DNA from 3 places in the Shinella sedimenti genome. Region 1 is predicted to be linked to each of the others. Evidence: riboswitches for the same ligand, from Rfam matches in the RefSeq annotation. Region 1 holds a riboswitch; each other region holds the start of a gene.
What was found. A riboswitch is a leader RNA that binds a small molecule or an ion and turns the genes downstream of it on or off. The one in region 1 is predicted to bind thiamine pyrophosphate.

Region 1 (7,335 bases):
AAGAGGCGCCGGCCGCCGAGACGGCGGAAGCCCCGGCCGCATCGGAAGCCGCAGCCCCCGAGGCTGCCGGCGAAGGCACCGAGCCGGTCGAGGTCAAGCCCGTGCTGCTCTGGCGTCCCGGCTCGCGTCACGACAACCAGCGCCAGGGCGGCCACCGCCATGGCGGCGAGCGTCCCGAACGCGGCGAGCGCCGTGGCGGCGACCGCAATCGCGGCCAGCAGGCCGGTGAGCGCGGCGAGCGTCGCGAAGGCGGCCGCGGCCGTCCCGACCAGAATCGCGGCAACCGCGACGGAAAGCCGCAGGGCGGCAACCGTCCCGATCGCAACGAGCAGCGCGGCGAGCGCAACGATCGCGGCGGAAAGCCGCAGCAGGCGAAGTTCGAGGCCCGTCCGCCCCGCAAGGAGAAGCCGATCGATCCGGATTCGCCCTTCGCAAAGCTCGCAGCGCTCAAGGAGCAGCTGAAGAAGTAAGCCATGGCGCGCGACGAGGAACAGCCGGCAGGTCAGGCGCGACAGCGCATCGACAAATGGCTGTTCTTCGCGCGCCTGCGCAAGTCGCGCTCGCTGGCGGCGAAGTCCGTCGAGTCGGGCGATGTGCGCGTCAACGACCTCGCCATCCGCCAGCCCTCCTATGCCGTGCGTCCCGGCGATGTCATCGTGCTTTCGCTCGAGCGCCACGACATGGTGGTGAAGGTGCTCCAGACCGGCGAGCGCCGCGGCCCCTATGAGGAGGCCCGCCTTCTCTACAGCGACATGACGCCGCCCCCGCCGCCGCGCGAGGAGCGCAATCTCTTCGCGCAGGCCACGCGCGAGCGCGGCGCGGGCCGCCCCACCAAGCGAGAGCGCCGCGAGATCGACCGCCTGCACGATTATCCGGGCGAGGGCGACGACTGAACACATTCAGGCCTGAGGCCGCGCTTTAGAATTCTATACCTCGCAAGACGCCAATCGCGCATGTATTACGCTTGCAAAGCGCCCGTAAAGCCTTTACCTCAGCCACCGGACAGCCTGCTTCTCGCATCTTCTGCTGTCTGCCAGCCGATTGCGTGACAGGCTTTGCGGCGATGGACGGTTCCGCCGTTCGCCTGCTAGTGATTTTTCTGGAGTTCATCATGACGTATGTCGTGACCGACAACTGCATCCGCTGCAAATATACGGACTGTGTCGAAGTCTGCCCTGTCGACTGCTTCTACGAAGGCGAGAATTTCCTGGTCATCCACCCGGACGAGTGCATCGATTGCGGCGTCTGCGAGCCGGAATGTCCCGCCGAGGCGATCAAGCCCGATACGGAGCCGGGCCTCGACAAGTGGTTGAAGATCAACACGGAATTCGCGTCGATCTGGCCCAACATCACCGTCAAGCGCGATGCGATGCCCGAGGCCAAGGAAATGGACGGCGTGGAAGGCAAGTACGAGCAGTACTTCTCGCCGAATCCGGGCCAGGGCGACTGACCGGTCGCACCGCGGCCGCCGAAGCTGGGGAAAAAAGCTTGTCCTCGCCAAAAGGCGATAGGGCAGGCTTGATGACCCATGCGAAGCAAATTATTGATTTCGGCACTTTTTTGTGGTAGGGTCCTGATACTGATCCACATCGCGGCATTTTGCGTGCCCGAACACCACCACGAAAGCAAACGATCCCTCACCGTCGCTCACCTCCCATAGGCAACCTCGGTTGCTCGCATGTGATCGCGTTGCAGTGGACCTCTTTGCGCATGGCGGACGGACCAGAGTGGTGACACCGCAGGGTGCCCCCCGTCTTTCCCGGGTCCCCGGACCCACCCCGGCCTCATCGGGGAGTGTAACAGGGAGTATTTGAACAGAATGACGACCCAGCAGAAGAAATCTTCCACGCGCCAGGGCTTCAAGACCGGCGAGTCGATCGTCTATCCCGCCCACGGTGTCGGCCAGATCGTGGCCATCGAGGAGCAGGAAGTCGCCGGCATGAAGCTCGAGCTTTTTGTCATCGATTTCGAAAAGGACAAGATGCGTCTCAAGGTGCCGGTTGCCAAGGCCGTATCCATCGGCATGCGCAAACTGTCGGAGACCGATTTCGTCGAACGCGCGCTGAAGGTTGTCCAGGGCAAGGCCCGCGTGAAGCGCACCATGTGGTCGCGCCGCGCGCAGGAATACGATGCCAAGATCAATTCCGGCGACCTGATCTCCATTGCCGAAGTGGTCCGTGACCTCTATCGCGCCGAGAACCAGCCGGAGCAGTCCTATTCCGAGCGCCAGCTTTACGAAGCCGCTCTCGACCGCATGGCCCGCGAAATCGCCGCCGTCAACAAGATGTCGGAAACCGAAGCCGTTCGCCTCGTGGAGACGAACCTCGCCAAGGGTCCGAAGCGCGGCAAGGCCATCGAGGAAGATGACAGCCAGGACGAGGCCGCCTGATCTAGGGCGCTCCCTCACGATTTAAAGCCCGGCTGGTGACAGCCGGGTTTTTTTATGGAACTTTTTTGCAGCATGCCCGTTTGACTGGCCGAGGATGACCGAAGGGCGTTGTGCCGCGGCATTGTCCCGGCCATGCCGGGCAATCCATTGGCCTCTCCGGAATGTCTTCTCTATGGGCGAACGGGCGGCGCGTGCCTCCCCGGAGCCGTTTCGGTTCACGTGGAGAGACTGATGGCTACGACGACTGCAGAGCGCCGCATGATCAAGATTGCCATGTCCGCGCCCTACCTTGAGAGGGACGAGGAACAGGCTCTTGCCCAGGCCTGGAAGAACAATCAAGATCAGGAAGCCCGTAACCGCATCGCCATGGCCCATATGCGCCTTGTCGTTTCGATGGCGGGCAAGTTCCGCAATTTCGGCCTTCCGCTCAGCGATCTCGTGCAGGAAGGCTATATCGGTCTCCTGGAGGCCGCCGCCCGCTTCGAGCCGGAACGGCAGGTTCGCTTCTCCACCTATGCCAGCTGGTGGATCCGCGCCTCGGTTCAGGATTACGTGCTTCGCAACTGGTCCATCGTGCGTGGCGGCACCAGCTCGGCGCAGAAGGCGCTGTTCTTCAACCTGCGCCGCCTGCGCGCCCGGCTCGCCCGCGGCGATACCCGCCTGACCGCCGAGGCTATGCATCAGGAAATCGCCGCCGCCATCGGTGTCAGCACCGCCGACGTGCGCACCATGGATGCGCGCCTGTCCTCGTCGGACATTTCCCTTCAGGCGCCGATCTCGCCCAATGAGGGCGAGGGCGCCAGCCGCATCGATCTCCTCGCCAGCGAGGCCCCCCTGCCGGATGAGCAGGCCGAAGGCTCCATCGATGGCGAACGCCGTCACCACTGGCTCCATTCTGCGCTTGGCGAACTCAACGAACGTGAGATGAAGATCATCCGCGCCCGCCGCCTCGCCGAAAATGGCGCGACGCTTGAGGAACTCGGCGTCCTGCTCGGCATCTCGAAGGAACGCGTCCGCCAGATCGAGAACCGGGCGCTGGAAAAGCTGAAAGCCGTGCTGGTCAGCAAGACCACGGATTTCGCTTACGCCTGAGCGGCGGACGCTGCGGGTCTTTCTCGGCCCTCGAGCTCGACCCAAAGGCCCACACGCCCCCCAATGCAAAGGACCCGAATGCAGGGACATCCGGGTCTTTCGGGAGGTCGCAGGCGATATGGTTCAGTTGCAGACCTTGATCTTCCGGATCACGACATCCCCGTAATAGTCGTACGACTTCACCTTCTTGATGAAGCATTGCGGTTGCTCATAGCCGTAGCTGTCGTAGCAGGCATACGAGGGCGCTGCGACGGAAACGGCGGCGACGAGGGCAATAGTGGCGGAAACGATGGTCTTGCGCATGGGTCTCTCCTGATCTCTGGCCTGATCTCGATTGCGACGAGCTGTTCTCGTCCGGTGATGAGAAGATCGCACCGTGCGGCATTGTCCGCTGTTTCCTACGGAACAGGCCGATTTTCCGCCCATTCCTGCCCATCAGGGCCTGCTGCCCCATCGGCCTCTTGCGCGCCGTCGCAGGCCGGATTATGCCTTGTTCTGCTCTAACGGGGTGCCCGCAGGTTTCGGTCTGCTGGCTGAGAGGCGGTACCGCCAACCCGAAGAACCTGATCCGGCTCGTACCGGCGGAGGGATTAGACGGCTCAATCCAGCGCCCTATTCCCGTTTGTGACAAACAAGGAGGCGCGGATGCGCACGCTATTTTCCACTCTGGCTGCGGCGCTTGCCGTGTGCATTGCCGCTCCTGCCATCGCGCAGGAAAAGACGCTCACCGTCTACACCTATGAGAGCTTCATCGCCGAATGGGGCCCGGGCCCCAAGGTCAAGGAAGAGTTCGAGAAGACCTGCGGCTGCAAGGTCGAATGGGTCGGCGTTGCAGACGGTGTGGAACTCCTGACCCGCCTCAAGCTGGAGGGCGAGGGCACCAAGGCCGACATCGTGCTCGGTCTCGACACCAATCTCATCGCCGAGGCGAAGGCCACGGGCCTGTTCGAGGCGCACGGCCTCTCGCCCAAGGACCTGACGGTGCCCGGCGGCTTCTCCGACGATACGTTCCTGCCCTATGACTACGGCCATTTCGCCGTCGTCTATGACAGCGAGACCCTGAAGAACCCGCCGACCAGCCTCAAGGAACTGGTCGAGGGCGATCCCGCGGAGAAGATCGTCATCGAGGATCCGCGCACCTCCACGCCGGGCCTCGGCCTGCTGCTCTGGGTGAAGTCGGTCTATGGCGACAAGGCGCCCGAGGCCTGGGAAAAGCTCAAGCGCCGTGTGCTCACGGTCACGCCCGGCTGGTCGGAAGCCTATGGCCTGTTCACCAAGGGCGAGGCGCCGATGGTGCTGTCCTACACGACCTCGCCCGCCTATCACGTCATCGCGGAGAAGAGCGAGCGCTACAAGGCGGCCGCCTTCTCTGAGGGCCATTACATCCAGATCGAGGTTGCCGGTCTCACCCGCACCGCTGGCGACAAGGATCTCGCCCGCCAGTTCCTCACCTACATGACCGGCCCGGATTTCCAGTCGATCATTCCCGAAACCAACTGGATGATGCCGGCCGCCAAAACCCGCGATCCGCTGCCCGCCGCCTTCGATGCGCTGGTCAAGCCGGAAAAGACCTTCCTGATGTCGCCGGAAGAAGTTGCGGCCAACCGCAAGGCCTGGATCGACGAGTGGCTCGCCGTGATGAGCGCCAAGTAGCCGGATAAGCATCGTGATCTTCGCCCGCGCCGAAAGACGCACGCTCGATATCGCCGGCGCGCTCGCGCTTGGCGGCGTGCTGGCGTTCGTCGGCGCGGCGACCGCCGTGCTGCTCGCCCATGCTGGTCCAGGGGCCGGGTCCGGCGCGGACGCGCCGCTGTTCGATGCCTATATCCTGCGGGTGGCGCGCTTCACCTTTCTTCAGGCCACGCTTTCCACGCTCCTGTCGGTGGCGCTGGCCATTCCCGTTGCGCGTGCCCTGGCGCGCCAGCGCGCCTTTTTCGGCCGTGTCTGGATCCTGCGGCTGTCGGCCGTGCCGCTCGGCCTGCCAGCGCTGGTTGCGGCCCTCGGGGTTATCGAGATCTGGGGGCGGCAGGGCGTCGTCAACGATCTCCTGCGGCTTGCCGGCCTGCAGAACCCGGTCAGCGTCTACGGACTGACGGGCATCCTCATTGCCCATGTGTTCTTCAACCTGCCGCTTGCCGTGCGTTTCCTCGTTGCCGCGCTCGACCGCATCCCGCCGGAATACTGGCTGAGTTCGGCCAATCTCGGCATGGGCGGCGGGGCGGTGTTCCGGCTCATCGAATGGCCGGTCATCCGGCGCGTGCTGCCGGGCATTGCCGGCCTCGTCTTCATGCTGTGCGCCACGAGCTTCACGCTTGTTCTCACGCTCGGCGGCGGGCCGGCGGCCACCACCATCGAGGTGGCGATCTACCAGGCGCTGCGTTTCGATTTCGATCCCGCCCGCGCCGTCCTGCTCGCCTTCCTGCAGATCGCGGTCACGGCGCTGCTGCTCTTTGTCCTCTCGCTGTTCGGCCGGCCGCAGGATGAGGGCGTCACGGCGGGCCGTGCCATCCGCCGCTTCGATGGCCACCGCCGTCGCCTCACGGACGGGTTCGTCATCTTCGCCTTCACCCTCTTCACCGCCGCCCCGCTGCTGGCGACGCTCGTCTCGGGCCTCGCCGCCGATTTCGGCCGGCTGGCGCTCGATCCGATGCTGCACCGGGCACTCTTCACCAGCCTCGCCATCTCGCTTGCTTCCGCCAGCCTCAGCCTCGCCATCGCGTTGCCTGTCGTGCTGGTGCCGCAACTTGCCGAAAGCGGCGCGTCGGGGCCGGCGCGGCTGATAATGGCGGTCGGGCTGCCGGCAGTCGGCTCGCTCATCCTGCTCGTGCCGCCGGTCGTCGTGGCGACGGGCTGGTTCCTGATGCTGCGGCTCTTCGGCGAAACCGGCCGCTTCGCCCCGGCCATCGTCACCGTCATCAATGCGCTGATGGCGCTGCCCTTCGTGGTGCGCGTGCTGGAGCCTGCCTACCGCACGCATCTTGCGCGCACCGCACGCCTGGCGCTCAGCCTCGGCATCACCGGTCGCCGCCGCCTCATGACGATCGACTGGCCGGCGCTGAAGAAACCGTTCCTCACCGCCTTCGCCTTTGCCATGGCGCTGTCGCTCGGCGATCTCGGCGCCGTCGCCATCTTCGGCGCCGAGGGTTTCGTCACGCTGCCCTGGCTGCTCTACTCACGCATGGCAAGTTACCGCACGGCCGATGCGGCCGGCATCGCGCTCATCCTCGGCGTGCTTTGCCTGCTCCTGACGCTGCCCTCGACCGCCCCCGAGCGCGTCCCCGAAAGGCCCGGCTCCGATGCCTGATACCGCCATCGTCCTTTCCCATGTCACCGTGCGCTTTGCCGAAAAGACGCTCGCCTTCGACTGCGCCATAAAAGCCGGTTCCGCCATCGCCGTGGTCGGCCCGTCGGGGGCGGGCAAGTCGACCCTGTTTAACGTCATTGCCGGTTTCCAGACGCCTGCGAGCGGTACGGTACGCTTGCTTGGCGAGGACATGGCGGGCCGCGATCCCGCCGAGCGGCCGGTTTCCATCGTCTTCCAGGACAACAACCTGTTTTCCCACCTCACCATCGCCGACAATGTCGGCCTCGGTATTGATCCGGGGCTGCGTCTGGATGCGGCTGCGCGGCGCACCGTATCCGAGGCGCTTGCCCGCGTCGGCCTCGGCGGTTACGAGAAGCGCCTGCCCGGCTCGCTGTCGGGCGGCGAGCGGCAGCGTGTTGCGCTTGCCCGCGCGCTGGTGCGCCGCCGGCCGATCCTGCTGCTCGATGAACCCTTCGCCGCGCTCGATCCAGCCATGCGCGCGGATATGGCGGCGCTGCTTGCCGACCTCGTCGCCGAGACGAAGGCGACC
Region 2 (7,335 bases), on a different contig from region 1:
TGGCCGGGGCATCGAGCGATACCGCCATGCGCGCTGGTTTCCGGTCAGCGCCGCAAGCCTCGAGCGTGCCGGCAACTGGTATCGCAAATACGGCTGGTGGAGCCTGCTTCTGAGCTGGGCACCGATGGTCGGCGATCCGCTGACGGTCGCAGCCGGCATCATGCGCGAGCCGTTTTTTCGTTTCGTGCTGGTCGTTTCCATCGCCAAGTTCGGCCGCTACCTCCTGCTCGCCGCAGTCGTTCTGCACTGGTTCTGAATTTTTTTCGGCAATCGATGGAATGGAAGCCGTTCAGCTCTCGTATATTGGGGCATGAACGCAAAGACACCCGGCTTCAACGTGATCGGACAGCTTGCGGCGCTCAGGCGCTACGCACTTTCGCTCGTCCGCAATCCGGATGACGCCGAGGATCTCGTGCACGATGCGCTGGTGAAAGCGTATGAACGGCAGGGCACGTTCCGCACCGGTGCGAATGTTCGCAACTGGTTGATGTCGATCCTGCACAATGCGCATGTGGACCGCTTGCGCCAGCGCCGTTCGATGCAGCGCCGCCACGATGGCGCGGCCGAAGTTGCCGAGACCGCGATACCGGCCAATCAGGATCATTCGGTGCGCCTCACGCAGCTGCGCAACGCCTTCTTCACGCTTCCCGAAGAGCAGCGCGCGGCCCTGCACCTCGTCGCGATCGAGGAGCTTTCCTACCAGGAAGCGGCGACCGCCCTCGGCATTCCCGTGGGAACGCTGATGTCACGCGTCGCCCGGGCGCGCGAGCGCTTGCGCACATTCGAACAAAGCGGCCCGTCCGCGACCGTCACGCATCTCAGGATTGTCGGAGGCACTGGCGATGACCAGCAATGACCCCATCCTCGAAGCCGATCTCAACGCCTATGTCGACGACCAGCTGGCCGTCGGGCGGCGCATCGAGGTGGAAGCCTACCTGTCCGAGCGCCCGGCCGTCGCCGCGCAGATCATGAAGGATTTGCGCGTGCGCGACGAGCTGCGCCTGGCGCTCGCCGACCACCGCACCGTGATCCGGCAGGAGACCCGCGAGGCCGCGCGTCAGCTGGAGCGCTCGCTGTCACGCCGCCGTATGCTTTCGGTGTTCCGCCGGGCCGCCGCGATTACACTCTTCGTGGCGGCCGGCTGGATCGCCCATGCCGTGTTCGGGCCCTTCGGCGCGACCGAGGTCATCGCCTCGGTGCAGCCGCCGGCCTTCGTGGAGGAGGCTGTGCGCGCCCACCGAACGACGCTGCTGCGCGACACGATGGCATCGCAGCCGGAGACGGAGACGTTCGACCGTGCGGAGATCCGCTCGGCCACCGCCATCGTCCTGCCGGACCTGCCGAAAGGCTGGACCGTCCTCGATACGCAGGTCTTCCCCTCGGCCTACGGTCCAAGCGTCGAACTGGTACTGCAACCGGAGGCAAACGAGCGCCTCTCGCTCTTCGCCGTACGCCCGGGTTCGTTTGCCGTGCAGCATGTCCTGCTGTTTCACGCCGACAATGCCCGCGCAGCCTACTGGCAGATCGGCGACGTCGCCTATGCACTGGTCTCCGAAAGCCGCAAGGCCGACGACCTGACACAAACCGCGCGCGACCTTTCGCGCACGCTCTACTGATCAACCGTTTCCATAAGGAGATATGAGATGGAACCCGTACAACAGCGATTTGGCTACGGCGCACAGGCGCAGTCCGCGGCCCTCTTCGACGAAGGCCTGCGCCAGCATATGCTGCGCGTCTACAACTACATGGGCGCCGGTCTGGTCATCACCGGCCTCGTCGCCTTCATCGTCGGCTCGACGCCGGCGCTCTACGTGCCGATCTTCTCGTCGCCGCTTAAGTGGGTGGTGATGCTGGCGCCGCTCGCCTTCGTCTTCTTCTTCTCGTTCAAGATCCAGACGATGTCGGCCAGCACGGCACAGATGACCTTCTGGGCGTTCTGCGCCGTCATGGGCCTCTCGCTCGCTTCGGTGTTCCTCGTCTTCACCGGCATGAGCATCGCCCGCACCTTCTTTATCGCCGCAACCATGTTCGGCGCGACGAGCCTTTACGGCTATGTGACGAAGCGTGACCTTTCGAAGTTCGGCTCGTTCCTGATCATGGGTCTGATCGGCGTCGTGATCGCGTCGATAGTCAACATCTTCCTGGGCTCCAGCGCACTGCAGTTCGCGATTTCGGTGATCGGTATCCTCGTCTTCGTCGGCCTGACGGCTTGGGATACGCAGAACATCAAGTCGCAATATGCCGAGAACATCGACCAGGAATCCCAGCAGAAGATGGCGGTATTCGGTGCGCTCTCGCTCTACCTGAACTTCGTCAACATCTTCCAGCTGCTGCTGAATTTCACCGGCGAACGCGAATAGTTTTCGCGAATGATTTCAAAGGGAAAGGCGGGGCTTTGCTCCGCCGTTTCTTTTTTGTGCGGCGCAAATCAGGTAAGTATAAACTTACCTAAATCACGCATGTTGACAAATCGCCCGGCAGCGGCTTTGCTTAAGGCATTCACCAGGGGGGTCCCGACAAGGGGCTGAGATACTGCTGGCTTTCGCAGCGCAGTGACCCGTTGAACCTGATCCAGTTCATACTGGCGTAGGGACGGTGCAAGCGCTGTGGCAGGACATCCGAGAACCCGGATTCCGTCTCTGCGTTCTTCCATCATTCCGGCTCTAGGACTGGGTCTCCAAACCGAACTTGGAGCCTCACGATGAATATTGCCGCCCAGAAGCTTACCCCGACCGTCACCACCGGCGCTCTGCCTGCCTCGCGCAAAATCCACATTGCCGGTGAACAGCATCCCGAGATCCGCGTGCCGATGCGCGAGATTTCGCTTCACCCGACCTCGGGCGAGCCACCCGTCATCGTCTACGACGCCTCGGGCGCCTATACCGATCCAAACCACATCGTCGCCATCGAAAGCGGCCTGCCGCGGCTGCGCGAAAGCTGGGTCATCGCGCGCGGCGATACCGAAGATTATGAAGGGCGCCACATCCGCCCGGAGGACAACGGCTTTGCAACCGGCGAGCGGCTGACGCCGGAATTCCCCATTCGCAACCGCCCGCGCAGGGCGAAGGACGGCAAGGCTGTGACCCAGCTCGCTTATGCCCGTGCCGGGATCATCACGCCTGAAATGGAATTCATCGCGATTCGCGAAAACCTCGGCCGCAAGGCCGCGAAGGACGCCCTCATCCGTGACGGCGAAAGCTTCGGCGCGCATGTTCCCGATTTCGTCACGCCGGAATTCGTCCGCCAGGAGGTCGCCAGCGGCCGGGCGATCATTCCCGCCAATATCAACCATCCCGAAGCCGAGCCGATGATCATCGGCCGCAATTTCCTGGTGAAGATCAACGCCAATATCGGTAATTCCGCCGTCACCTCCTCCATGGCTGAAGAGGTCGAAAAGATGGTCTGGGCGATCCGCTGGGGCGCCGATACCGTCATGGACCTGTCCACCGGTCGCAACATCCACAACATCCGCGAATGGATCGTTCGCAATTCGCCGGTTCCGATCGGCACTGTGCCGCTCTATCAGGCACTGGAGAAGGTCAACGGCATCGCCGAGGACCTGACCTGGGACGTGTTCCGCGACACGCTGATCGAGCAGGCCGAACAGGGCGTCGATTATTTCACCATCCACGCCGGCGTGCGGCTGCATTACATCCCGCTCACCGTCAATCGCGTCACCGGCATCGTTTCGCGCGGCGGCTCGATCATGGCCAAGTGGTGTCTCCATCACCATCGCGAGAGCTTCCTCTACGAGCATTTCGAGGAAATCTGCGACATCTGCCGCGCCTATGACGTCTCCTTCTCGCTGGGCGACGGCTTGCGACCCGGCTCGATTGCTGATGCCAACGATGCGGCGCAGTTCGCTGAACTCGAAACCCTCGGCGAACTCACGCAGATCGCCTGGGCCAAGGATTGCCAGGTCATGATCGAAGGCCCCGGCCATGTGCCGATGCACAAGATCAAGGAGAACATGGACAAGCAGCTGAAGACCTGCGGCGAGGCCCCGTTCTACACGCTCGGCCCGCTGACCACCGACATCGCGCCTGGCTACGACCACATCACGTCGGGTATTGGTGCGGCGATGATCGGCTGGTTCGGCACGGCCATGCTCTGCTATGTCACGCCGAAGGAGCATCTTGGCCTGCCCGACCGCAACGACGTGAAGGTGGGTGTCATCACCTACAAGATCGCTGCCCATGCCGCCGATCTCGCCAAGGGGCATCCTGCGGCAAAGATCCGCGACGACGCGCTGTCGCGCGCCCGCTTCGAGTTCCGCTGGGAGGACCAGTTCAACCTCTCGCTCGATCCGGAAACGGCCCGTTCGTTCCATGACGAGACGCTGCCCAAGGAAGCACACAAGGTGGCGCATTTCTGCTCCATGTGTGGCCCCAAATTCTGCTCCATGCGCATCTCGCACGACATCCGCGCCGAAGCCCAGAAGGAGGGGCTGGAGGCGATGGCCGCAAAGTTCCGCGAGGGTGGCGATCTCTACATGCCGCTTGGCACGACACCCGCAGGAGAATGACCATGCGCATCCTCGTCAAGGGGGCCGGCGTCGCCGGCCTCACCGTCGCCTGGCAACTCTACCGCCATGGCTTCGATGTAACCGTGCAGGAAAAGGCCGACGCCATCGGCACCGGCGCCTCCGGTTTTGCCGGCGGCATGCTGGCGCCGTGGTGCGAGCGCGAGAGCGCCGAGGAACCGGTCCTCTCGCTTGGGCGGACGGCCGCCGACTGGTGGGAGGCCGCCCTGCCCGGACAGGTCCAGCGTCGGGGCACGCTCGTCGTAGCCGGCGGGCGCGACACGGGCGAACTGGACCGCTTCGCCTCGCGCACCACCGGCTGGGAATGGCTGGACGAGACGGCAATCGGCGCGCTCGAACCGGATCTCGCCGGCCGGTTCCGCAAGGCGTTGTTCTTCCGCGAGGAGGCGCATCTCGATCCGCGTCGTGCACTTTCAGGCCTGACCGCCGCCCTTGAGGAGGCGCGCATGCGCTTCCTCTTCGGCGACAGCAAGGACAAGGGCGCTTTCGACCGTATCGTCGATTGCACCGGCGCAGGCCGTATCGGCCAGCTGCCGGACCTGCGCGGCGTGCGCGGTGAGATGCTTTATCTCGAGACCGAAGAGATAAACCTCTCCCGTCCCGTCCGTCTCCTCCATCCGCGCCACCCGATCTACATAGTGCCGCGCGAGAAAAACCGGTTCATGGTCGGCGCGACCATGATCGAGACGGATGATGCCGGCCCGGTGACGGCCCGCTCGATGATGGAACTGCTGAACGCCGCCTATGCGCTGCATCCCACATTCGGCGAGGCGCGCGTGGCGGAAACCGGCGCCGGTATCCGCCCCGCCTACCCTGACAACCTGCCGCGCGTCACGGCGTTCGGCGACACCATCCATGTCAACGGCTTCTATCGCCACGGCTTTCTGCTGGCGCCCGCCATGGCGGGCGAGGTGGCGCGGCGCCTGCTGGCGGAGGCCCCGCAACCGGAAAGGCTGGCATCATGACCGTCATCATCAACGGCGAGGAACAGGACGTATCGGCGACGACGCTCGCAGCGCTGCTCGATGTCCTCGAATACGAGGGAGAATGGCTTGCGACAGCGGTGAACGGAGAGCTTGTGCACCGCGAGGATCGTGCAGCTTTCACGCTCAGCGAGCGTGACCGGATCGAGATCCTCTCCCCCATGCAGGGAGGCTGACATGCTCACACTCTACGACGTCACCGTCCAGTCCCGTCTTCTGCTGGGCACGGCCCGCTACCCCTCGCCCGCTATTCTTGCCGAAGCCGTGCGGCGCTCGAAGACGGAGATCGTCACCGTATCGTTGCGCCGCGAGACGGCGGGAGGCAAGGCGGGAGGCGCGTTCTTCGAGATGATCCGCGCGCTTGGCGTTCGCGTTCTGCCCAATACGGCGGGATGCCACAGCGTGCGAGAAGCCGTGCTGACAGCGAAGATGGCGCGCGACGTGTTCCGCACCGACTGGATCAAGCTGGAGGTCATCGGCCATCACGACACGCTACAGCCGGATGTCTTCGGCCTCGTCGAGGCGGCACGCATCCTGACGGCGGAAGGGTTCCAGGTTTTTCCCTATACGACAGATGATCTCGTGGTTGCCGAAAAGCTGCTGGAAGCCGGCTGCCGCGTGCTGATGCCCTGGTGCGCGCCAATCGGCTCGGCAATGGGGCCCGTCAATCCGATGGCGCTGCGCAGCTTCCGGGCGCAATTCCCAGACGTGCCGTTGATCGTCGACGCCGGCATCGGTCGCCCATCACATGCGGCAGCGGTGATGGAACTCGGTTACGATGCCGTCCTACTCAACACCGCGGTTGCGAACGCCGGCGATCCGGCCGGCATGGCCGAGGCCTTCGCGCTTGCGCTCAATGCGGGCCGGCTCGCGTACGCAGCCGGCCCGCTCGAACCGCGCGATATGGCCGTTCCCTCCACCCCCGTTATCGGAAAGGCTGTCTTCGCATGAAACTCGATCCATTCTACTTGATCGTCGACAGCGCCGACTGGATCGAGCGCCTCGTTCCTATCGGCGTGAAGCTCGTGCAGTTGCGCATGAAAGATGTGGCTGAGGACGATCTGCGGCAACACATTCGCCGCGCCAAAGCCGTCTGCACCGAACACGGCTGCGTTCTGGTCATCAACGACTACTGGCAGATCGCCATCGAGGAAGGCTGCGGCTTCTTGCATCTCGGGCAGGAAGACCTGGCCGATGCCGATGTTGCAACGATCCGGTCCGCCGGCCTGAAACTTGGCCTGTCGAGCCATGACGAAGCGGAGCTGGAAACCGCACTCGCCGCAAAGCCGGATTACATCGCACTGGGCCCCGTCTGGCCGACGATCCTAAAGAAAATGAAATGGGCGCCACAGGGCGTGGAACGGCTGAAGACATGGAAGGCGCGCATCGGGGAAATGCCGCTCGTCGCTATCGGCGGACTGAACCCCGACCGGCTCGCGGCCGTCTTCGACAACGGCGCGGATATCGCGGCCGTCGTTACCGACATCACGCTGAACGCAGACCCCGAAGCACGCACACGCGAATGGATCGAACGCACGGCACGCCGGCGCTGATCGCCCTCTGAGTTAACTGGCGGGACAGCCGACCGGCATGCTAAAGCCATGACGGTTGCGGCACTGGCCCGCACGTTACGATCCAGGGGAATGCAGGAGACCACGATCATGCAGGACAGCGCAGACCAGCCGACCTATGCGTTCACCCCGGCGACGGTGCCCAGCCTGCCGATAAAGGGGAGCACCACGCGCTTTCCCGTGCACCGAATCTATTGTGTCGGCCGCAACTTCGCCGACCATGCAATCGAGATGGGAC
Region 3 (7,335 bases), on a different contig from region 1:
GCGGCCGGCGCATATGCTCGAAATCCGCAATCTGGCCGTTGTGCATGAAGGACCAGACGCCGTGCACGAAGGGATGGCAATTGTCGCGCCGCGTGCCGCCGCCCGTCGAGGCGCGGACATGGGCCAGGAAGAGCGGCGAGCGGACCTGCCGCGCAATGCTGCGAAGATTGCAGTCGGACCAGGCCGGCAGGATATCGCGGTAACGACCGGGCTCGGGGCGGTCGCCATACCAGGCGATGCCGAAACCATCACCGTTGGTGGCCGTCTTGGCACGGGTGGCGCAATGGGACTGTTCGATCAGCGAATGGGCGGGCGAGGAAACGAGTTCCTCGAGAAAGAGCGGCTCTCCGCGATAGGCTGCCCAACGGCACATGACATTTCCTGCTTGATTGGACCGGTGCGAACCGGTGACTGATCCGACGCATTAACCATGGCACTACCCGGATTTTCAACGCAAATGGGTAAAAATGCGTTAACGAAAGTAAACGGGACGAAACCATGCGTGTCATTCCGGCACTGACGAATAATGGAAACGGTGCCGGGCCAGGTGGTCTGCGGTGAACACTGCGTTTCACATCGGGCAGATTTCGTGAACAATCACGCTGGCGTATAGGAACGGTCAAGCAACCCAGTCGAAAGGACTTCTTCCATGTCCATACGCCCCGTCAAACACGAAAGCATCGCCCGCCCCGCCATGGAAGGCGCCGGCGTGAAGCTGCACCGCGTCTTCGGCTTCGGCGATCCGTCGCTGACCGACCCGTTCCTGATGATGGACGATTTCCGCAACAACGATCCCGATGACTATATCCGCGGTTTCCCGTGGCATCCCCATCGCGGCATCGAGACCATCACCTATGTGCTGGCCGGCAGCGTCGAACACGGCGACAGCCTCGGCAACCACGGCGTCATGGGCGCCGGCGACGTGCAGTGGATGACGGCCGGCAGCGGCATCCTGCACCAGGAAATGCCGCGCGGCGATTTCGCCGGCAAGATGCATGGCTTCCAGCTGTGGGCCAATCTGCCCTCGTCGCTCAAGATGACGGCGCCGCGCTACCAGGACATCAAGTCCGCCGATATTCCCGTCGCCATCGACGACGACGGCACGGTGGCGCGCGTCATCGCCGGCAGCTTCTGGGGCAAGACCGGCCCGGTCGACGGCATCGCCGCCGAGCCCGTCTATCTCGACATCTCGGTGCCGCCGGGCAAGACGAAGCGCCTGCCGGTCGATACCTACCGCTCTGCCTTCGCCTATATCTTCGCCGGCTCCGGCACGTTCCGCGACGCCTCCAAGCCCTTCGGCGTGAAGGTGGAGAAGGAGTTCCAGGGCGAGGAGCTGAACATCCGCGACCTCTCCGGCAACCGCACGCTCGTCGTGTTCGACACAGGCGACGAGGTCACGGTGCAGGCCGGCGAGCAGGGCATCCGCTTCCTGCTGGTCTCGGGCAAGCCGATCGAGGAGCCCGTTGCCTGGCACGGTCCGATCGTGATGAACACGCAGGCCGAGCTGCAGCAGGCCATGCGCGAGTTGCGCAACGGCACCTTCATCAAGCCGGCGCATTGACGGCAAGCGACAGGCCCCTATCCTTCCGTCTTGACGTGAGGCGGAAGGACGAGAGATGCGGATCGACGGACAATGCCATTGCGGCTTCGTGACCTACGAGGCTGACATCGATCCCGATGCGCTGCTCATCTGTCACTGCACGGACTGCCAACGGCTGACCGGCTCGCCCTACCGCGTCACCGTGCGCGTGCCGCGAGCGGATCTCACCCTCACCGGCGAGACGCCGAAGGTCTATACCAAGATCGCCGAAAGCGGCCGTGAGCGATTTCTGCATTTCTGCCCGGAATGCGGAACGCCGCTGTTTTCCTCCGGCGCGGGCGCGGCGGCCGCCTTTTGGGGTATCCGTTGGGGCAGCATCAACCAGCGTGCCACCCTCAAACCGAAGCGCCAGATCTGGTGTTCTTCGGCCATGGACTGGTTCGGCGAGACCGGCGCCCTGCCCGGCGCGTCGCAGGAGTAGAGCGTGGCAAACGGACGTTTCCAGGTTCTGCGCACGGCCATCGGCGGTGTCGAAGCCGTCATCGCCGACAGCAGCCATGCCTTTGCGCGCCACAGCCACGACACCTACGGCATCGGTCTTGTCGAACGCGGCGCCCAGACGTCGGCGAGCGGGCGGGGCCGAGTGGAGGCGCAGGCCGGCAACACGATCACCGTCAATCCCGGCGAGGTGCATGACGGCGCGCCGCTCGGCGGCGCATCCCGCGCCTGGCGAATGGTCTACATTCAGCCCGACATCGTCGCGGCCGCCGCACAGGACATTTTCGAAGGACGCGCCCGCGAGGAGTTTCATGCGCCCGTGCTGGACGACAGCCGCGTCGGCCGGCTTGTCGCAGCCGCGCTCGTAGCGCTGGTCGACACACAGGCTGCCGCAATCTGCCGCGATGAGCGCCTTCTCCTGCTGCTGGCGGCCGTGTTGCGCGAACAGGCGCCCCGCCGCGAGGGCATCGCGGCTGCCGGCATCGCCCGCGCACGCGAGCGGATCGATGCCGACCCGGTCTCGCCCGTCACGCTCGATGCGCTGGCCGCCGATTGCGGCCTTGGCCGTTTCCGGCTGGTGCGGGATTTCGCTCGCGCCACGGGGCTGACACCCCACGCCTATCTCATCCAGCGCCGGACGGATCTCGCCCGCCGCCTCATCGCCGCCGGCAATCCGCTCGCGGACGCCGCGGCCGGCGCGGGCTTTGCCGACCAGAGCCACATGACGCGCAACTTCACGCGGCGTTACGGCTACACGCCGGGCGCCTATCTTGCCGCCCTCGCCTGACCTGCAATTTCGTTCAAGACCGAAAGGGCCACCCCGTGTTTCCTGCCGCCTCTTCAAGTACATGGAAACCCGAAATGACCACGGAATTCCTCGTCACCTCGCTCATCGTCATCCTGCTTCCGGGCACCGGCGTCATCTACACCGTGGCACGCGGGGTCAGCGGCGGCTTTCACGCCGGCCTGCTTGCGGCCCTCGGCTGCACGCTGGGCATCATCCCGCATATGCTGGCCAGCATCGCCGGGCTCGCCGCCATCCTGCATGCCAGCGCGCTTGCCTTCGAAGTCCTACGCATCGTCGGCGTCGCCTACCTGCTCTTCATCGCCTGGAGCATGATTCGGGACAGCGGCACGCTCGATATGGGACCGGAACAGCCGGTCGAGACGGCCGCGCGCATCGTACGCAAGGGCGCCTTCACCAATGTCTTCAACCCCAAGCTCTCGCTGTTCTTCCTCGCCTTCCTGCCGCAGTTCGTGCCCGATGGCGCGCCGCACCTGACGGCGCGGATGCTCTTGCTCGGCGGCGTGTTCATGCTGCTGACCTTCCTCGTCTTCGCCGCGTATGCGGCGCTTGCGGCAAGCCTGCGCCGACAGGTGCTGAGCCGGCCGGCGGTGATGACTTGGATGCAGCGCAGCTTCGCCGCGGCCCTGGGGCTCATGGGCCTGCGGCTGGCGCTTTCGGATCGCTGAGCGTCACGCCCAGAGCGCGTGGAAATGGTGCAGCGGGCCATGGCCCGTGCCGACGGTCAGCGCATCGGATCCGCGCACGGCACCGGCGACGAAGCTCTTGGCCGCCGCCACGGCATCGGGCAGCGAATGCCCCTTGCCCAGTTCCGCCGCCACCGCGCTCGACAGCGTGCAGCCGGTGCCGTGGGTGTTGCGCGTGAGCACGCGCACGCCCTCGAACCAGCGCAGCCCGCCCGGCATCGCCAGCACGTCGGGGCTCTCGTTGCCCGGCAGATGCCCGCCCTTCAGCAGAACCGCCTTCGGTCCGAGCGCCAGCAGGCGTTTCGCCTGGTTTTCCATGGCCGCACGGTCGGTCGCCTCGGCCTCGGCGAGCAGGGCGGCCGCCTCCGGCAGGTTCGGCGTGAGCAGGGTGGACAGCGGCAGCAGCCGGCGCGTCAGGGCCTCCACGGCTTCTCCGGCCAGAAGCGAGGCTCCACCCTTGGCGATCATGACGGGATCGAGCACGATGGGAACGGAGCGATGCGGCGACAGCGCATTCGCCACCGCCTCGGCGATCTCGCCCGAGGCGATCATCCCGATCTTGACGGCGCCCACCCGCACATCGGCGAAGACATCGGCGATCTGTGCCGCGACGAAGGCCGGCGGCACGAGATGCACGCCCGAAACGCCCTGCGTGTTCTGCGCCGTGAGCGCCGTCAACACCGCCATGCCATAGGTGCCGCGGGCGGCGAAGGTCTTGAGGTCAGCCTGGATGCCGGCGCCGCCCGAGGGGTCGGAGCCTGCGATCGAGAGAATGTTTGCGATTGTGTCTGCCATCTCGCCTCCTTGCGGACGGAGGCGGACGCGGGGCAACGGCAATTGCAGTGCCAGCGACTCCCTCCGCCGGCATGATCCGGTTCAGGTTCAAAGGGTGCTTCTCAGCCCGCCTGCGCGGACGCCCCTGTCTGGCAACGCTTTTCGCAAATGGAGAGGCGCCTGTCACCCTGAAAGTGACAGGCCGCCGTCACGCCTTGGTGACGTGGTACTCCTTGATAGCGACCATCTTGATATCGGGATAGCGCTCCGCCTCGTAGCGCAGCGAGAAACTGTCCTGCGCCAGGAACACCGGATCGCCATCGAGGTCGCGGGCAATGTCGCCGCGGCGCTGGGTGACGAACTTGTCGAGTTCGGCCGCGTTTTCGGAGGAAATCCAGCGGCAGACGGAGAAACGCGACATTTCGAAGGACACCGGCAGGCCGTATTCCTGTTGCAGGCGCTCCTTGAGAACGTCGAGTTGCAGCGCGCCGACGACACCGACGATGGCCGGCGTGCCGTCTTCCGGCGAGAAAAGTTGCACGACGCCCTCTTCGGCCATCTGCTGGAGCGCTTCCTTGAGCTTCTTGGCCTTCATCGCGTCTTCCAGCCGCACGCGGCGCAGGATTTCCGGCGCGAAGTTCGGCACGCCCTCGAACACCAGCGCCTCACCTTCCGTCAGCGTATCGCCGATGCGCAGCGTCCCGTGGTTGGGAATGCCCACCACGTCGCCGGCATAGGCCGTATCGGCGAGCTGGCGCTGCGAGGCGAAGAAGAACTGCGGCGCCGAAAGCCCGATCGTCTTTCCGGTGCGGGCGAGCCGCACCTTCATGCCGCGCTCCAGCATGCCGGAGCAGACGCGCGCGAAAGCAATGCGGTCGCGGTGGTTCGGGTCCATATTGGCCTGGATCTTGAAGACGAAGGCCGTCATCTTGTCTTCGGCGGCGTGGACCTTGCGCACATCCGCCACCTGGTCGCGCGGCGGCGGCGCGAAGGCGCCGAGCGCGTTGATAAGGTCGCGCACACCGAAATTCCGAAGCGCCGAGCCGAAGAAGACCGGCGTCAGATGCCCCTCGAGGAAGGCTTCGCGATCGAACGGGCGGCATGCCTCGCGAGCCAGTTCCATCTCGTCGATGAAGGTCTGGCGCTCGTTTTCCGGCAGGTGCTTGGCGACCTCGGCAGCATCGTCCATCTTCGTCGGCTGGACCTGCGTGTCCGAGCCGCGGAAAGTGCGGTCGGCCAGATGATAGGAGCCGCAGAAGGTCTTGGAGCGGCCGACCGGCCACGTCACCGGTGCCGTATCGAGCGCCAGCTTTTCTTCCACCTCGTCGAGGATTTCGAAGGGATCGCGGCTTTCGCGGTCCATCTTGTTGACGAAGGTGATGATCGGGATGTCGCGCAGGCGGCAGACCTCGAACAGCTTCAGCGTTCGGGGCTCGATACCCTTGGCGGCATCGATGACCATGACGGCCGCATCCACCGCCGTCAGCGTGCGGTAGGTGTCGTCGGCGAAGTCTTCGTGACCGGGCGTGTCGAGAATGTTGAAGACGTTGCCGTCATATTCGAAGGTCATGACCGAGGTCACGACCGAGATGCCGCGCTCACGCTCGATCTTCATCCAGTCGGACCGGGTCTGGATGCGGTCTTTCTTCGCCTTCACTTCACCCGCGAGCTGGATGGCGCCGCCGAACAGCAGCAGCTTTTCGGTGAGTGTGGTTTTACCGGCGTCCGGGTGCGCGATGATCGCGAAGGTGCGGCGGCGGGAGACCGCCTCGGCAAGGGTTTCGGCCATGTTCAAGCAATATCCTGTGAGTTGGCGCGGTCTTTACAGGCTCCGCCGCGAAGATGCAATTGACGGCCCGCGCCTGCGACCGGCTTATGGGTGCCATGAACGCGCACGCCCCCACGAAGCCCACGCTCTCTCTCGTCCGCCTGCCGAACGGCGCGAATATCGAGCTCCCCGCCTACGAAACGACGGGCGCCGCCGGCATGGACCTGCGCGCGGCCGTGGATGCCGATGCGCCGATCACGTTGGAGCCGGGAAAACGCGCGCTCGTGCCGACCGGCTTCGTCTTCGAAATCCCGCATGGCTACGAGGCGCAGATCCGGCCGCGTTCCGGGCTCGCCTTCAAGCATGGTGTTACCTGCCTCAACACGCCCGGCACTATCGACAGCGACTATCGCGGCGAGGTGAAGGTGCTGCTCGTCAATCTGGGCGAGGACGCCTTCACCATCGAACGCGGCATGCGGATCGCCCAGATGGTCATCGCGCCTGTGACGCAGGTCGCCGTGCGCGAAGCCGTAGAGGCAAGCGAAACCGCCCGTGGCGCGGGCGGCTTCGGCTCCACCGGCGTCCGGTGATCGCGGCCGACAAAGCGGGCCTCGTCTTCCGCGCGCATTACTTCGACGACCGCGCCGCCTGGCAGGGTCTATGCGACCTGCTCCAGGACATATTCGAGATCGACGTTTCGGGCATGGACCGGCTCGGCGGCCCGGACCCGACCAGCGCGCCCTTCGGCTTCTTCGACGCAGATGGCACCTGCATCGCCAACATCACCGCCTTCGCCATGCCGCTCGTGATCGACGGCGTGTTCGTACGGGCGGCCGGCCTGCAATCCGGTGCGGTCCGGCCGGGCCACCGCGGCCGCGGGCTTTACCGCGCCGTCATGGAAGCAGCGCTTAATCATTGCGATGCCGAGGGCTTCGAAGCCGTCTTGCTCCTGACCGACACGCCCGCGCTCTACGAGAAACACGGCTTCCGACCGCTTTCGCAGCATCGCTTTGCCGGCACACCTCCGGTGGGAGGGCAGGCATCCGCCGCCCGTCGGCTTCAGGTTGGCAACGAGGCGGACCTCACGCTGCTCAGCCGGCTGCTCGATGGCCGTGCACCGGTTTCCGACCGCTTCGCGCCGCTCCGGCAGAAAGAAATGTTCCTGTTCAACGCGTCTCTGATACCGGACCTCAAGCTTGACCTCCTGGAGGAAGCGGGCGCGGTCGTTGCGTGGCAGGCGGATGACGACGGCGATGTCGATATT

Region 2: another riboswitch for thiamine pyrophosphate. It lies ahead of thiC (phosphomethylpyrimidine synthase ThiC); the one in region 1 lies ahead of thiB (thiamine ABC transporter substrate binding subunit).
Region 3: another riboswitch for thiamine pyrophosphate. It lies ahead of thiD (bifunctional hydroxymethylpyrimidine kinase/phosphomethylpyrimidine kinase); the one in region 1 lies ahead of thiB (thiamine ABC transporter substrate binding subunit).

The regions. Positions count from the first base shown of each region.
Region 1 covers NZ_JAKVIN010000004.1:236,345-243,679, forward strand. The annotation lists gene MKI86_RS11285 (helicase-related protein) at 1-470, shown strand, start outside; gene MKI86_RS11290 (RNA-binding S4 domain-containing protein) at 474-893, shown strand; gene fdxA (ferredoxin FdxA) at 1,112-1,450, shown strand; gene MKI86_RS11300 (CarD family transcriptional regulator) at 1,820-2,389, shown strand; gene MKI86_RS11305 (RNA polymerase factor sigma-32) at 2,621-3,481, shown strand; gene MKI86_RS11310 (hypothetical protein) at 3,605-3,784, opposite strand; TPP riboswitch at 3,976-4,088, shown strand; gene thiB (thiamine ABC transporter substrate binding subunit) at 4,127-5,134, shown strand; gene thiP (thiamine/thiamine pyrophosphate ABC transporter permease) at 5,151-6,785, shown strand; gene thiQ (thiamine ABC transporter ATP-binding protein) at 6,778-7,335, shown strand, end outside.
Region 2 covers NZ_JAKVIN010000006.1:52,979-60,313, reverse strand. The annotation lists gene MKI86_RS14625 (YqaA family protein) at 1-256, shown strand, start outside; gene MKI86_RS14620 (sigma-70 family RNA polymerase sigma factor) at 311-856, shown strand; gene MKI86_RS14615 (anti-sigma factor family protein) at 843-1,616, shown strand; gene MKI86_RS14610 (Bax inhibitor-1/YccA family protein) at 1,644-2,360, shown strand; TPP riboswitch at 2,495-2,611, shown strand; gene thiC (phosphomethylpyrimidine synthase ThiC) at 2,702-4,525, shown strand; gene thiO (glycine oxidase ThiO) at 4,528-5,508, shown strand; gene thiS (sulfur carrier protein ThiS) at 5,505-5,702, shown strand; gene MKI86_RS14590 (thiazole synthase) at 5,704-6,477, shown strand; gene MKI86_RS14585 (thiamine phosphate synthase) at 6,474-7,079, shown strand; gene MKI86_RS14580 (fumarylacetoacetate hydrolase family protein) at 7,188-7,335, shown strand, end outside.
Region 3 covers NZ_JAKVIN010000003.1:160,150-167,484, reverse strand. The annotation lists gene MKI86_RS08190 (class II glutamine amidotransferase) at 1-373, opposite strand, end outside; gene MKI86_RS08185 (pirin family protein) at 650-1,561, shown strand; gene MKI86_RS08180 (GFA family protein) at 1,617-2,021, shown strand; gene MKI86_RS08175 (AraC family transcriptional regulator) at 2,025-2,825, shown strand; gene MKI86_RS08170 (LysE family translocator) at 2,900-3,511, shown strand; gene thiD (bifunctional hydroxymethylpyrimidine kinase/phosphomethylpyrimidine kinase) at 3,515-4,324, opposite strand; TPP riboswitch at 4,366-4,460, opposite strand; gene MKI86_RS08160 (peptide chain release factor 3) at 4,512-6,092, opposite strand; gene dut (dUTP diphosphatase) at 6,188-6,661, shown strand; gene MKI86_RS08150 (GNAT family N-acetyltransferase) at 6,658-7,335, shown strand, end outside.